One region of the Sphingomonas mangrovi genome, then DNA from elsewhere that is predicted to be linked to it. Evidence: riboswitches for the same ligand, from Rfam matches in the RefSeq annotation. Region 1 holds a riboswitch; each other region holds the start of a gene.

Evidence for each region. Region 1 has a riboswitch for cobalamin ahead of ACBY01_RS04225 (TonB-dependent receptor plug domain-containing protein). Riboswitches for the same ligand answer to the same signal wherever they lie in the genome.
Region 2: another riboswitch for cobalamin. It lies ahead of ACBY01_RS12865 (TonB-dependent receptor plug domain-containing protein); the one in region 1 lies ahead of ACBY01_RS04225 (TonB-dependent receptor plug domain-containing protein).
Region 3: another riboswitch for cobalamin. It lies ahead of cobW (cobalamin biosynthesis protein CobW); the one in region 1 lies ahead of ACBY01_RS04225 (TonB-dependent receptor plug domain-containing protein).

Annotation. Positions count from the first base shown of each region.
Region 1 covers NZ_JBIUCZ010000005.1:32,529-37,447, reverse strand. The annotation lists gene ACBY01_RS04225 (TonB-dependent receptor plug domain-containing protein) at 1-1,606, opposite strand, end outside; cobalamin riboswitch at 1,783-2,011, opposite strand; gene ACBY01_RS04220 (aldo/keto reductase) at 2,120-3,232, opposite strand; gene ACBY01_RS04215 (helix-turn-helix transcriptional regulator) at 3,333-3,566, opposite strand; gene ACBY01_RS04210 (monovalent cation/H+ antiporter subunit A) at 3,670-4,919, shown strand, end outside.
Region 2 covers NZ_JBIUCZ010000027.1:26,291-31,209, reverse strand. The annotation lists gene ACBY01_RS12870 (hypothetical protein) at 1-122, opposite strand, end outside; gene ACBY01_RS12865 (TonB-dependent receptor plug domain-containing protein) at 134-2,077, opposite strand; cobalamin riboswitch at 2,210-2,393, opposite strand; gene cobO (cob(I)yrinic acid a,c-diamide adenosyltransferase) at 2,455-3,063, opposite strand; gene ACBY01_RS12855 (response regulator transcription factor) at 3,130-3,660, opposite strand; gene ACBY01_RS12850 (ATP-binding protein) at 3,657-4,919, opposite strand, start outside.
Region 3 covers NZ_JBIUCZ010000006.1:28,986-33,904, forward strand. The annotation lists gene ACBY01_RS04810 (TonB-dependent receptor plug domain-containing protein) at 1-1,098, opposite strand, end outside; cobalamin riboswitch at 1,406-1,632, shown strand; gene cobW (cobalamin biosynthesis protein CobW) at 1,811-2,848, shown strand; gene cobN (cobaltochelatase subunit CobN) at 2,855-4,919, shown strand, end outside.

The DNA of each region.
Region 1 (4,919 bases):
GTGAATAGGTGTAGCTGGCGTTGACGTGCCAGTCGCGACCGAGCGCCGCGTCGAGCTGGGCCTCGGCACCGCGCACCCGCACCTTGTCGTCGACGTTGACGTAGGTGCCGTTCGGGAAGGCCGGATCGTCGTAGGTCGCGTCGATCAGGTCGGTCACGTCGCGGTGGAAGTAGCCGGCCTTCCACGCGACCGTCGCGACGCCCAGCGCGACGCTGCCCCCCGCCGTCAGGTTGAAGCCGAAGCTCTGTTCGGCCTTAAGGTTCGGGTTGCCGACCTCGCAACACGGGTCGATGCCGTAGAGCGACGATGCGTCCGGCAGCACGAACGACGTGCCCCCCGTCCCTTCGACGTACAGCGTGTCGGTCAGCTCGGCGCGGCCGCTCACGTTCCAGATCGTCTTCTTCGTGCCGGCGGTCTCGTTGTGGCGCAGCCCCGCGCTCAGCCGGGCGCGCTCGCTCAGTTCGTCAGTGGTGCGCAGCTGCAGGATGCCGGCATGGACCTGCTCGCTGGTCTTGCCGATCAGCAGCACGTCGTCGCGGCCGTTGAAGTTCTGGAAGTCGTAGCCGACCAGATATTCCAGCCCGCGATGCGGGTGGAGCTTGACCACGGCGCTGCCGCCGTAATCCTGGTAGCCCCAGAAGGTGCCCTCCGGATAGACGGTGATCGGCGGTCCGGCGGGAACCGGGTTGCGGATCTGGACATAGGCCGTCTTCCAGTCGTGGAAATAGCCCTTCAGGAAGAACTGGACGGCGTCGCTGCCGGTATAGTCGAGCCGTGCGCTCGCGATCTCCTCGTTGCGGTCGTTGCGGCTGCGGTTGGTCCGCGCCGGCGACAGATTGTCGAGCTTCGCGTCGGTATGCTGATACTGGAGGTTGAGGCGCAGGTCGGCGGCGACGTCGATCTGGTACTTGCCGCCGACCGACCACAGCCGATAGCCACGGCGACGGTCGGTCGCGCTCGGCTGCATCACGCTGTACGGGCGGTAGCCTTCGCTCTCATTGCGCGAGGCATAGGCGACGAAGCGATGCGCGCCGATGCTGCCGCGCGCGTAGCCGTCGATGGCGGTGCCGCCGAAGCTGTCGACGGCGCCCGCCACCTCGCCGTCGAAGGCGTCGGTGAAGCCGCGGGTGACGACGTTGATCACCCCCGCCGCGGCCTGCGTCCCGTAGAACAGGCTCTCGCCGCCCTTCAGCACCTCGACGCGCTCGATCATGCTGGCCGGCAGCGTGTCGTTGGGGGAGGTTCCGCCGTACAGCCGGTTGTTGATGCGGATGCCGTCGACCGTCCACAGCACGTCCTGCGTGCGCGATCCCTGGAGCGCGACGTCGACGTAGCTAAACGGGCCCGATCCGGGCATAACGTACAGGCCCGGCACCGCCTGCAGCGCGGTGGCGACATCGACGCTGCCGCGGTCGCGCACCTGCTCGGCGGTGACCGTCTCAAGATCGCTGCCGTAGCGCGACAGCTCCTGCGGGAGCGTCTCTTCCAGGCTCTGGCCGACGACGACGATGTCGTCGCCTCCGGCGTCCTGCGCGTGTGCGCCGCTCGCGATGGTGGTGAAAAGCGCGGTCGCGAGCGCGATCCGCGATGCGGTAGTGAAATCCATTCCTGTGCCCCCCGGCGTCGCTCGACGATGGGCGGGGGCGTGCCGTCACACGAACGGTCGGCGCGCGCCTACGGGCGGACGCCGCGGCGCCCGTCGGACGAACCGATGCGGCCCCTGCCGCGTGTTCGTCGCTCAGACGGAGTTCACCGTGCCGCGGCCATCCCCTGGACCGAAGCAAGAGCGACCAGACGCCGGCAGGTATCCTGGCTCGCGGGTCGTCGCTTGATGCATGCCTTCCCAGGCCTCGCGGACGACCGTCCGGCCCAGTGGCCGCTCCCTCGAGAGGAGCCTATGCATCGCGCTCGCCGCTTACAGTTGCAGGGACAGCCGCGGCTTCGGGAAGCACTCCCCTCACCGCATTCCCTTTTAAGCCTCTCTCGAGGCACCGACGCGATCTTCGTTCCGCGCCCGGAAGAACCGTCCGCGAAACGGCGCGCTGGTACGCAAGAACAACGATCTCCGCAAGTAGCGCCGGTGCGCTCTACTTGGGTAGGTGTTCGGCCAACCCCAGGATCAGGCCGGCACCGGTGCGTCCGGCTCGATCAGCTTCTCGTCCTTGCACGCCGCCCAGAAGGCTGCCGGCACGGTGGTGCGGACCGATGCGGCGTTCTGGGCGACCTGCGTCGCGGAGCGCGCGCCGGGAATGATTGCCGATACGGTGGGATGCGCCAGGGCGAAGTGAAGCGCCGCCGTCCTCAAATCCGTGCCATGCGCCTGCGCGAGTGCGGCGAGGCGGCTGCGCTTGGCCCGCATATCCTCAGGGATCGGACCGTAGTTGAAGCGGTTGCCGCCGGCGAGGAAGCCGTCGTTGAGCGGCGCGCCCACGACGATCGACGCGCCGCGCTTGGCCGCGACCGGCATCAGCTGCCGAAGCGCGTCGCGATGTTTGGCGAGCGAATATTGCGTCGCCGAGAGGATGATATCGGGATCGGCCACCTCGAACGCGCGCAGCGCCGGCGGGAGCGTGTTCACCCCCAGCCCCCACGCCTTGATCAGCCCCTCCTCGCGCATGCGCGTCAGTTCGGGGAACGCGCCGGTGCGGGCCTGCTCGAACCGGCGGGTCCAGTCGTCGCCGAGGTCGCGGTTGTCGGGCGACAGGTCGTGGACGAACACGATGTCGATGCGCGCCATGCCCAGCCGCTGGAGGCTCTGCTCGATCGATCGGCGCGTACCGGCGGCGGAATAGTCGTATTCGTGGCGCATCGGCGGCACCTGTTTCCACCCGCCGACCTTGGTGCCCGCAACTGCCGCGTCGGGCACCAGCACGCGCCCGACCTTCGTCGAGAGCACATAGCTGTCGCGCGGCTTGTCGTCGAAGAAGGCGCCGAACCGTCGCTCCGACAGGCCCAGCCCGTACCAGGGCGAGGTGTCGAAATAGCGCACGCCGGCATCCCACGCCGCCTTCAGCGTGCCGAGCGCCTGTTCGAGCGGCGTCGAGAAATGGTTGCTGCCAACCTGCGTTCCGCCCATCCCGAAGCGGCCGGGTGGACGCCAGCGGCCGCCGGGCGGGTTCCTCGGCAACGGCGCGGTGCCGGCGAGGTCCTGCGCCAAGGCCGGCGCGGCGGCAGCGAGCCCGGCCATGCCGGTGGCGCCGGCGAGAAGCGAGCGACGATCGAGCCTGTTCATCGGGGTCCCCTTCCGAATCGCACCGGCGGTTAAACGTCCCAGCGGAAGGGTGGTTCGCTGCGACGGCTGCCCGCCGCCCTCAGCAACATTTTGTCACGCCTCAGGCCGCGGCCTTCCGCAGGCGGACGCCGACCCCGGTGTCGGAGAGCATCTCGACCCCGGCGTCGTCGAAGCTGCGCAGCAGCAGCGCCTCGGTCGAGCGATGAAGGTCGTGGCGCTCGCCTTCGAAGTCGCGCACGGTGCTGCGCGACACGCCCGCGCGGCCGGCGAGCTCCGCCTGGGTCCAGTTGAGCAGCCCGCGGGCGGCACGACATTGTTCGGGCAGCAATTCCACCACAAAGAACCTTGCATGTTGAGGCTAAAGTCAACCATAAAGGCTGAAGTTTCACAAGCCAGAGGATGACGGTCGCAAGCGGATGCAGGGGGAATGGCTGCTCTTGATCCTGCTTGGCCTCCCCTATGCCGGGAGCCTCGCCGCCGCCTTCCTGCCGTCGCACGCCCGCACCGCGTCCGCCACGATCGCGGGAGGCGCCGCCCTCGCCGGGGTCGCGCTGCTGCTGTGGCTGTTCACGCGGTTCGGCGACGCCGGCACGATGCGGTGGCACCTCGAATGGCTGCCGTCGCTCGGGCTCGACCTGACGCTGCGCCTCGACGGGCTGGCATGGCTGTTCGCGCTGCTGGTGACGGCGATGGGCGCGCTCGTCGTGCTCTACGCGCGCTACTACATGTCGCGCGAGGATCCGGTCCCGCGCTTCTTCGCCTTCCTGCTCGCGTTCATGGGGTCGATGCTGGGACTGGTGCTGTCGGGCAATCTGGTGCTGCTTGCCTTCTTCTGGGAGCTCACCAGCCTCTTCTCCTTCCTGCTGATCGGCTATTGGCACCAGAACCAGAGCGCGCGCGACGGCGCGCGCATGGCGCTGATCGTCACCGCGGCGGGCGGCGTGTGCCTGCTGCTCGGCTTCCTGCTGATCGGGCGGATCGTCGGCAGCTACGACGTCGACCGGGTGCTCGCCTCGGGCGATCTCGTCCGCGCCAGCCCCTTCTATACGCCCGCGCTGGTGCTGGTGCTGATCGGCGCCTTCACCAAGAGCGCGCAGGTGCCGTTCCATTTCTGGCTGCCGCATGCGATGGCCGCTCCGACGCCCGTGTCGGCCTATCTCCACTCCGCGACGCTGGTGAAGGCGGGCATCTTCGTGCTCACCCTGCTGTGGCCGGTGCTAGCGGGTACCGACCAATGGTATTTCCTGGTGTCGGGGGTCGGGCTGGCGACGCTGCTGGTCGGCGCGTGGTCGGCGATCTTCCAGCACGACCTGAAGGGACTGCTCGCCTATTCGACGATCAGCCACCTGGGGCTCATCACGCTGCTGCTCGGGCTCGGCAGCCCGCTGGCGGCGGTGGCGGCGATCTTCCACACCGCCAACCACGCGACGTTCAAGGCGTCGCTGTTCATGGCCGCCGGCATCATCGATCACGAGACGGGCACGCGCGACCTGCGCAAGCTGAGCGGGCTGCGCCATGCGATGCCGGTCACCGCGGGGCTGGCGATGGTCGCCGCGGCGGCGATGGCGGGCGTGCCGCTGCTCAACGGCTTCCTGTCGAAGGAGATGTTCCTCGCCGAGGCGCTGGAGGCGCACACCGGCACGCTGCTCGACCGCGCGCTGCCGGTGCTGGCGACCGTCGCGAGCGC
Region 2 (4,919 bases), on a different contig from region 1:
AGGGCTGCGAGAGCGGGAAACGGCGTCGCGCATTTCAGCGCCAGCGTGGTCGCGACACTCGCCAGCGTCAGCAGCATGATCCACAGCGTCGAGGCGCTCCGCACCGAAGCAACTTGCGTCATCTCGCGTCTCCTCAGAAGCGCCCGCGGAACCCCGCATACACGCTGCGGCCCAGCGTGTTGTAGCGGTTGGCGGTGGCATAGTCCTCGTCGAACAGGTTCTCGACGCGCGCGAACAGGCGCACCGCATCGCTCAGCGGCAGCTCGCCGCGCAGGTCGACCAGCGTATAGTCATCGAGCCGGGTACGGTTGGCGAGATCGTCGAAGCTCTTGCCCGCCCAGCGCAGCGCCACGCCGAGCGACGGCCCCTGCGGCAGCGTATAGGTGGCCGAGGCGTTGGCGGCGTGGCGCGGACGCCGTGCCAGCCAGTTGCCGTCATTGGCGTCGCCCGAGCGGTTCTCCGCCTCGATCCAGCTGTAGTTGCCGTCGAGCAGGACTCGGCTGCCTAGCCGGGCGGCAGCGCTCGCCTCGACGCCGCGGGCGAAGGCACGGGCGATGTTGTCGTAATAGCCCCAGCGCGCCGTCTCGGTCCCCGGCGTCACGCACAGCGGATCGGCCGTGCTCGTGCAGCTGATATAGTCGATCTGGTCGCGGGTCCGCCGCTCGAAATAGGTGGCGCCCAGCGTCAGCGCGCCGTCGAGCAGCCGCTGTTCGACGCCCGCCTCCCAGCTCTTCGCCCGCTCGGGATCGAGCGCCTGATTGCCGTATTCGGAGAAGAGCTGATAGAGCGACGGCGCCTTGAAGCCTTCGGAATAGCTCGCGCGCAGCAGCGTGCCGGTGGGCAGCGCCCACACCGCCCCGCCGGCCAGCAGCGTCTTGCCGCCGTAGCGGTTGTGATCATCGTGGCGAACGCCGCCGGTCAGCGTCAGCCCGTCGACGAGCGTGCCGTTGACCTGACCGTAGAAGCCGGTCAGCTCGGCCTTGCCGCGCGCGGGCTCGTCGACGCCGCCGGTGGGTGAGACCGAGCGGAAGCGCGAGCGCTCGTTCTCGACGCCGAACACCGCGTCCCAGCCGGTCGCGATGGCGAAGCTGCCCTGATATTCGAACCGGCGGTTGCGCCCGGCCGCATCGAAGGTCTTGGTCCGCACCGGTTCGCGCGCGTAGCTGTCGCGGTCGGTGTCGGTGTAGCCATAGCCGAAGCGGTTGCGCAGCCGGCCGTCGAGCAGCGCGACGTTCAACCCGGCATAGCCGACGAACTCGCGATTGTCGGAATAGTCGAGGCTGTCGCCGGCGAAGCCGTCGATTTCGACCCGGCCGGTCGAGTAATAGCCGCGCACTTCCGCGCTGACGCCGGTGGCGAGATCGAGCAGCGCGCGCCCCTGCAGGCTACGGTTGTGGTAGCCATCGCGCTCGCGCCCGCCGAAGTCCGGCGCGACCGCGGAGATGCCGTCGGTGACGAAGCTCTGGCCGCCGATCCGCCAGGCGAGCGGCCCGGTGCGGCCGCCGAGCGCCGCACGCGCGCTGACCGTGTCGCGCGATCCGGCCTCCACGTCGAAGCTGCCCTCCAGCGGCCCTTCCGGCAGCGGCGTGACGACGTTGACGACGCCGCCGATCGCCTGGCTGCCCCACAGGATCGACTGGGCGCCGCGCAGCACCTCGATCCGCGAGGCGTCGCCCACCAAGAGGTTGGCGAAGTTGTAGCCGCCGCCGGTCGCGGACGGATCGTTGAGCTTGACGCCGTCGATCACCACCACCGTCTGGTCGGTCTCCGCCCCGCGGATGCGCAGCGAGGTGGCGGTGCCGTAGCCGCCGTTGCGCGACAGGGTGACGCCCGGCGTACGCACCAGCAGGTCGGCGACGCTCAGGTCCTGCGCGCGGTCGATCGCCGCCTTGTCGAGCACGGTCACCGAAGCGGCGACGCGATCGGCCGCGATGGGCGTGCGGGTGGCGGTGACGACGATGGCGTCGGACGTCGGTTCCGCGGCGGCATCGGGCGCCGGCGCCTCCTGCCCGAGCGCGGGAACGGACAGCAGCAGCGGCAACGGTAGAAGCGGCAACGGCGCGAGAATACGGATCATGGGCAACCCCCTTCAACATGCAGCGCCCGCCACAGCAGGGAAGAGGACGCGCGTCCCCGCCCCCGCAGGCACGCGGGCTGGCGATGTCGTCGCTCGGGGTGACCCCGTCCGCCCGGCGCACCCTGGCCGATCGAAGGACGACTGCGGCAGGCAGGTCTCCTGGCTTGCGGGTCTGTGCCGGTCCGCGCCGCCTTCTCAGGGCATACCCCAATGGCGTGTGGCGCGGTGGCTCGCCGAATACAGTTGCAGGGGCAGCCGGGGTTTTCCCGTTCCCTTTTCACCCCGTCGCCGGGGAACCTGTCGCAGGCCGCGGGGTAGACCCGCCGCCGCACCCGGTCAATCGCGCGGCGCGACCACCCCGGCACTATTGCGGCAGGTCAAAACTCGATGCCAGCCTGCGCCTTCACCCCGCTGCGGAACGGGTGTTTCACCTGCGTCATCTCGGTGACCAGATCGGCGGTGTCGACCAGCGGCTGCGGCGCATTGCGCCCGGTGACGACGAAGTGCTGCATCGGCCCGCGCGCGGCGGCGGCGGCCAGCACCTCGTCGACCGGCAGATAATCGTAGCGCAGCACGATGTTGAGCTCGTCGGCGATCACCATGTCGTAGCTCGGATCGGCGAGCATCCGCCGCACCTCGTCCCAGGCGGTGCGCGCGACGGCGATGTCGCGCGCGCGGTCCTGCGTGTCCCAGGTGAACCCCTCGCCCATGCGGCGGAACTCGAGATGGTCGGACAGCGCATCGAACACCGCCTTCTCGCCGGTGTCCATCGCGCCCTTCACGAACTGGACGATCCCGACCTTCATCCCGTGGCCGATCGCGCGCATCGCCATGCCGAAGGCGGCGGTGGTCTTGCCCTTGCCGGGGCCGGTGTAGACGATCAGCAGCCCCTTCTCGATCGTCTTGGTCGCCATCATCGCCTGCCGCGCGAGCTGCACCTTGCGCATCTTGGCGTTGTGGCGTTCGTCCTGATCCTGCTCCAACATCGTCCTCCGCGGTTGCTGCACGCGCAGTCGGCGCCGTTGCCCCCCGGGTCAAGCGCGGGATGGCCCCTAGGAGAGGTGCCGCTTCTCCAGCTTTCGAGCCAGCGTACGGCGGTGCATGCCCAGCCGGCGCGCCGCCTCCGACACGTTGAAGTCGCTGGCGGCGAGCGTCTGATGGATGTGCTCCCACTCCACCGTCTTGATCGAGGTCGGGGTCGCCGAGACCTCCACCTCCGCATCGCCCTGCGGCCGGTCGAACGCCGCCTCGATCTCGTCGGTGTGCGACGGTTTGGTCAGATAGTTGGTGGCGCCCAGCTTGATCGCCTCGACCGCGGTGGCGATGCTCGCGAAGCCGGTCAGCACCACGATCCGCATCGTCGGATCGGCGGCGTGGAGCTGCTGGACGCAGGCAAGGCCGGAGCCGCCGCCCAGCCGCAGGTCGACCACCGCGAACTCGGGCGCGAAGGCGGCGACGACGTCGGGCAGATGCTCAAGCTCGGCGATCATCTCGCAGCGATAGCCCCGCCGCTCGAACGACCGCGCGAGCGTACGCGCGAAGACGGCGTCGTCCTCGACGATCAGCAGCCTGCGGTCGGTCATTCGCTCTCCTCCAGCGCCAGCGAGGCGATCGGCAGCGACAGCACCACCTCCGCACCCCCGGCCGCGCGGTTCTGCGCCGCCAGCGTTCCGCCCAGTGTCCGCAGCACGTTCGTCGCCAGGAACAGCCCCAGTCCGCCGCTCTGCTTGCTGGTGCGATACGGCTGGCCCACGGTGGCGAGCAGATCCTCGCGAAAGCCGCGGCCGTCGTCGCGCACCGCCAGGATCAATATAGGGCCGTCCATCACCGCCACCAGGGTGATCGCCTGCGCGCCCGCCTCGACCGCATTGTCGAACAGGTTGGTGAGCGCCTGGGCGAGTGCGCGGTCGGCGACGATCGGCCGGTCCGGATCGAGCCGGTTCTGCAGCGTCAGCGGGATCGGCGCGGCACGGCCCCAGTCGGCGACGACCCCCTCCAGAAAGCGGTGCAGGCTGGTGCGCACCGGCGCCTCGCCCGTCACCTCGCCGGCGGCGAACAGCACGCCGCCCAGGATCTTCTTGCAGCGCGCGATTTCCTCGCGCATCTCGTCGATCTCGGCGGCGAGCCGCGGGCTGGCGGCGATCGCCGGTTCCTGCCGCCAGTCGCCCAGCGCCACCGACAGCGAGGCGAGCGGCGTGCCGAGCTCGTGCGCGGCGCCGCTCGCGAGCAGCCCCATGCGGACGATGTGATCCTCCTCTGCCGCGCGCTGCCGGATCGCCGCGAGATGCGCATCGCGATCGCGCAGGTTGCGCGCCATCCGCGTGACGAATGCGACCAGCAGGATCGCGGCCAGCGTGAAGTTGAACCAGTTCGCCACCACAAACGCCGGCGACAGATCGCTGACCAGCACCGCCGGCAACGGCAGCGGCCGATGCGCCACCGCGAGCCCGGCGAAGGCGGCGCTGGTGATCGCAACGAGCGTCCAGCTCGACCACGCCGACAGCAGCACCGCGCCGATCACCACCTGCAACAGGTAGAGCGTGACGAACGGGTTGGTCGATCCGCCCGCGAGGTAAAGCTGCACGGTGAGCGCGGCGACGTCGACCAGCAGCGCGGCGAATACCTGGAGGTTGCTCGCCCGCCCCCAGCCGCGCAGCAGCGCGATCAGGTTGAGCGCCACCAGCACCGCGAGCGTGCCGAGCATCGGCACCAGCGGCAGCCGCACGCCGAAGCCGTAGTGCACCGTCAGGATCGCCGCGAGCTGGCCGCCGACTGCGATCCAGCGCAGCTGCGCGAGCAGCCGCTGGTTGCGCGAGCCGGCATCCGCGCGAGACGGAAAGGC
Region 3 (4,919 bases), on a different contig from region 1:
GCGTCCGTAGCTGACGTTGAGGTCGACGTTCCAGCCGGCGACCTCCCCCTTCACGCCCAGGGCGGAGTTGAGGTCGCGCGACTTGCTGTTGATCAGCGGCAGGAAGCCGTTCAGGTAGATCGACGCGGCGTTGCTGTAGCCCGAGGTGACGCCCGGCAACCGCGGGAAAGCCGCGCTCTCCGACTCGCGCTCCTGATAGCCGGCCCAGCCGTACAGCCGCCAGCTGTCGCCCAGCGACGTGCCGGCGTTGGCGAACACCGAATACTGGTCGACCTCCGGATCGCCGAAGCGGCCGGTGATGCGGGTCGGGGTGACGCGCGGGTCGAAGTCGGCGCGATTGGTCGGCTCGCGCTTGGTATATTCGCCCGACAGCGTCAGGAAGCCGTCGCTGCCGAAGCCGATGCCCTGCCATGCCGAGGCGGTCACCGTCGGCTCGCCGGTCACGTCGCGGCTGCCGCGCGCGGTGTCGACCTGCGTGTTGTAGAAGCCGTAGGTCACCGAGGCGCCGCCGCCCTCGCGGGCCTCGCGCAGCCGCAGGTTGACGACGCCGGCGATCGCGTCGGAGCCGTACTGCGCCGAGGCGCCGTCGCGCAGCACCTCGATCCGGTCGAGCGCGGTGACGGGAATGGTGTTGAGGTCGACGGCGGCCGAGCCGCGGCCGACGGTGCCGTTGGTGTTGAGCAGCGCCGAGGTGTGCCCGCGCACGCCGTTGACCAGCACCAGCGTCTGATCGGGCGACAGGCCGCGCAGCGTCGCCGGGCGGATCGCATCGGTGCCGTCGTTTGCCGCCGGACGCGGGAAGTCGATCGAGGGCGCCACCGCGGCCAGCGCCGCGCCGAGCTCGGTCGTCCCCTGCCGCTGGAGGCTCGCCGCGCTCAGCACGTCGACCGGCGAGGCACTGTCGAGCCGGGTGCGCCCCTCGGCGCGGGTGCCGGTGACGATGATCTCGTTGCCCTCGTCCTCGGGTGTCGCGGCGCCGGCGGTGGGCGCGTTCTGCGCCTCCTCGGCCGGGATGCTTGCCTGCTGAGCCGCGGCGGGCAGCGCCACGAGCGCGAACGACGAGACGGTGAGCAGGCTGGCGACGCGGAAACGATGCATGGGAACCCCCTTGATGAGCACCGCCCGATACGCTGGCGGCAAGCAGCGGGTGCGCGCTCGCGTTGTCGCGATGCAGGCACCCTCACCGACTCGGCACCCCCTGCGGAGACCTGCGGCCTAAACGCAAAATAGGCGCCCCTCCGTCGCCTTGCGCCGGAAACATGCTTTTGGGCCTGCAAGGTTTTCTTTGAATTCCCATTCCTTGCCGGGGATATCGCCGCCGCCATGTGACCGCGCGCTTCCACTGCGGCGGATGTTGGCAGCGTCGGGGAAGTCGGATAGAGGCTGCGGCGGGATCGGCGCTGCCGATCCTCTCGATCGTGCCGGTGCCCTGCGAAGGGCTGAAATGGGAATGCGGTGCGGGGCTGTGCCCCAAATCCGCGGCTGTCCCTGCAACTGTAGGCGGCGAGCGAGGGGCACGGGCTCTCCCGGTGGGAGGGCGGCCACTGGTGTCGGGCATCGCCCGCGCCGGGAAGGCTGAGCCCCGAGCGGCGACCCGCGAGCCAGGAGACCTGCCGGCGCACGGGTCGCTCTTGCCACGATCCAGGGGATGGTCGCGGTACGGTGTTCTTCCGTCTGAGCGACGAAGCTGTGCGGCCGGGGCCGCATCGGCATGCGTCGCGGGCGTCGGACAGCGCCCGTCCGTCGGCGCCTGCCGGCCGCACGTTCGGCCCCGTCCGCTGTCGTTGCCGCGGCGCTGCGGGGAACAACCGTGCCTGATCTTTCGAAGACACCCGTCACCATCGTCACCGGCTTTCTGGGCGCGGGCAAGACCACGCTCATCAGCCACCTGATCCGCAACGCGCGCGGCCGCCGGCTCGCCGTAGTGGTCAACGAGTTCGGCACGCTCGGCGTCGACGGGGAGATCCTGAAGGGCTGCGCCATCCCCGACTGCCCCGAGGAGAATGTCGTCGAGCTCGCCAACGGCTGCATCTGCTGCACCGTCGCCGACGATTTCGTCCCCACGGTCGAGCGGCTGCTCGCGCTCGATCCGCGCCCGGACCACATTCTGATCGAGACCTCCGGGCTGGCGCTGCCCAAGCCGCTGCTCAAGGCGTTCGACTGGCCGGCGATCCGCTCGCGCATCACCGTCGACGGGGTGATCGCGCTGGCCGATGCCGAGGCGGTCGCCGCCGGCCGCTTCGCCCCCGATGTGGCGGCGCTCGACGCGCAGCGCCTCGCCGACCCTAGCATCGACCATGAGACGCCCTTATCGGAGGTGTTTGAGGACCAGCTCGCCTGCGCCGACCTGGTGCTGCTGACCAAGGCCGATCTCGCCGGGCCGGAGGGCATCGCCGCTGCCCGCGCGACCATCGCCGCCGAGGCGCCGCGCCCGCTGCCGGTGATCGAGCTGGTCGACGGGATCATCGACCCGGCGGTGGTGCTCGGCCTCGAAGCCGCGGCGGAAAACGACCTCGCCGCCCGCCCCTCGCACCACGATGGCGAAGAGGAGCATGAGCACGACGACTTCGACAGCCTCGTCTATCAGGGCGCCGAGATCGCCGATCCGGCCGCGCTGGTCGAACGGATCGAGGCGCTGGCGGCAAGCCGCGACATCCTGCGGGTCAAGGGCTATGCCGCGGTCGCCGGCAAGCCGATGCGGCTGCTGGTACAGGCGGTCGGCGCGCGCGTGCGTACCCAGTTCGACCGCCCGTGGCGCCCCGACGAGACCCGCGAGACGCGACTGGTGGTGATCGCCGAGCACGACCGCATCGACGCCGCCGCGATCCAGGCGGCGCTGGACGCCTGACGCGCGATGCACGTCGTCTTCCGCGAGAGCCACGGGCTGGAGGAGACCGCCACCCCGCGCGATCTCGGCCAGAACCCCGCGGACCTCGTGGTACTGTCCTTCTCCGATAGCGACTTGGGCGCGTTCGCTGCCGGCTGGCGCCGCGCGGCCGGCAGTGCGACGCCGCTGCCGAGCCTGCGGCTCGCCAACCTCGCCGAGCTCGCCCATCCGCTGTCGGTCGACACCTATGTCGAGCGGACGCTGGGGGCGGCGAAGGCGATCCTGATCCGGCTGATCGGCGGCAGGTCCTACTGGAGCTACGGGCTCCAGCAGGTCGAGGCGCTGGCGCGTGCCCGCGGCATCGCGCTCGCGGTGGTCGCCGCGGACGGCCGCCCCGATGCGCAGCTGGAGGCGGCCTCCACTCTGCCCGCCTCGACGGTGCAGCGGCTGTCGGCATTGTGCGAAATCGGCGGCGAGGTGGCGGCGCAGGCGGCGCTCGCGCAGCTGGCGCTTGCGGGCGGGCTTTACGCGGCGCCGGTACGCGGGGTTCGGCCGATCGCGGCAGTGGGGGCGTGGCGCCCTGCGGAGGGTGCGACCTGCCCGGCGGCGCTCGCGCTGACCACGACGCAGCCGCGCATCCTGCTGACCTTCTACCGCTCCTACCTCACTGCCGCCGATCTCGATCCGATCCGCGCCCTTCACACCGTGTTTGAAGAACGCGGGTTCGACGTGGTCGCGCTGTTCGCACCGTCTTTGAAGGACGAGGCGCGCGGCTGGTTGCGGCGCTGGGCGGCGGCGCTGGCACCGGTCGCGATCGTCAACGCCACCGCCTTCTCCGCACGCGGCGCCGACGACACCAGCCCGCTCGATGCCGCAGGGGTGCCGGTGTTCCAGGTGGCGCTCGCCACCTCCGATCGCGCCGCCTGGGACGAGGCGGCACGCGGGCTCTCGCCCGCCGACCTCGCGATGCACGTCTTGCTGCCGGAGGTCGACGGCCGCGTCTTCGCCGGCGTCGCCAGCTTCAAGGAAGCGACCGCGCCCGACCAAGCGCTGCAATTCGCGCGCCGCGAGCATCGCGCCGATCCCGAGCGCATCGCCGCAATCGTCGAACGCGTCGGCGGCTGGGTCGCGCTCGGCCGCAAGCGGGCTGACGAGCGCCGGCTGGCGATCGTGCTCTCGACCTATCCCGGCAAGGCGTATCAGATGGCGCACGCCGTAGGTCTCGACGCGCTCGCTTCGGCCGAGGCGATGCTCGGCGATCTCACGGCCGAGGGCTATGGCTGCATATCCGGCGGCAACTTGGCGCAGGCACTCGCTGCCGAGACGATCGCCTGGCCGCTGGAAGCCTATAAGGCTGTATTGTCCAGCCTTCCGGATAGCTTGCAGGAAGACCTTGCCGCCACCTGGGAAGCGCCCGAAAGCGACCCAGCGGTGATCGACGGCGCCTTCCGCTTCGCCGCCGTCCGCCGCGGCACCGCGCTCGTCGCGCTCCAGCCCGAACGCGGCCGGCCCGAGCAGCGGGCCGAGGAATATCACGACGTGTCGCGCTGCCCGCGCCACGGCTATGTCGCCTTCTACCTGTGGCTGCGCGAGCAGGGCGTCGACGCGCTGATCCATGTCGGCGCGCACGGCACGCTCGAATGGCTGCCGGGCAAGGCGGTGGCGCTGTCCGACGCCTGCTGGCCGGAGGCGCTGACCGGCGCGCTTCCGGTAGTCTATCCCTTCATCGTCAACGATCCCGGCGAGGCGGCGCAGGCCAAAAGACGGATCGGCGCGGTGACGATCGGCCATCTGCCGCCGCCGCTGGTCGCCTCCGGCACCGGCGCCGGGTTCGGTCGGCTCGAAGCGCTGCTCGACGAATTCTCCAACGCCGACGGGCTCGACCCCGCGCGCCGCGATCGGCTGCAGGCGGACATTGAGGCGGAGGCGGAGTCGCTCGGGCTGACCGAGACGCTGGGCCTCGCCAGCGCCGCCAGCCGTGCCGAGGCGATCACCCGCATCGACACCTTCGTCTGCGACGTCAAGGACAGCCAGTTCGGCGACGGACTCCACGTCTTCGGCCACGGCGACTGCGGCGACGAAGAGCGCCGCG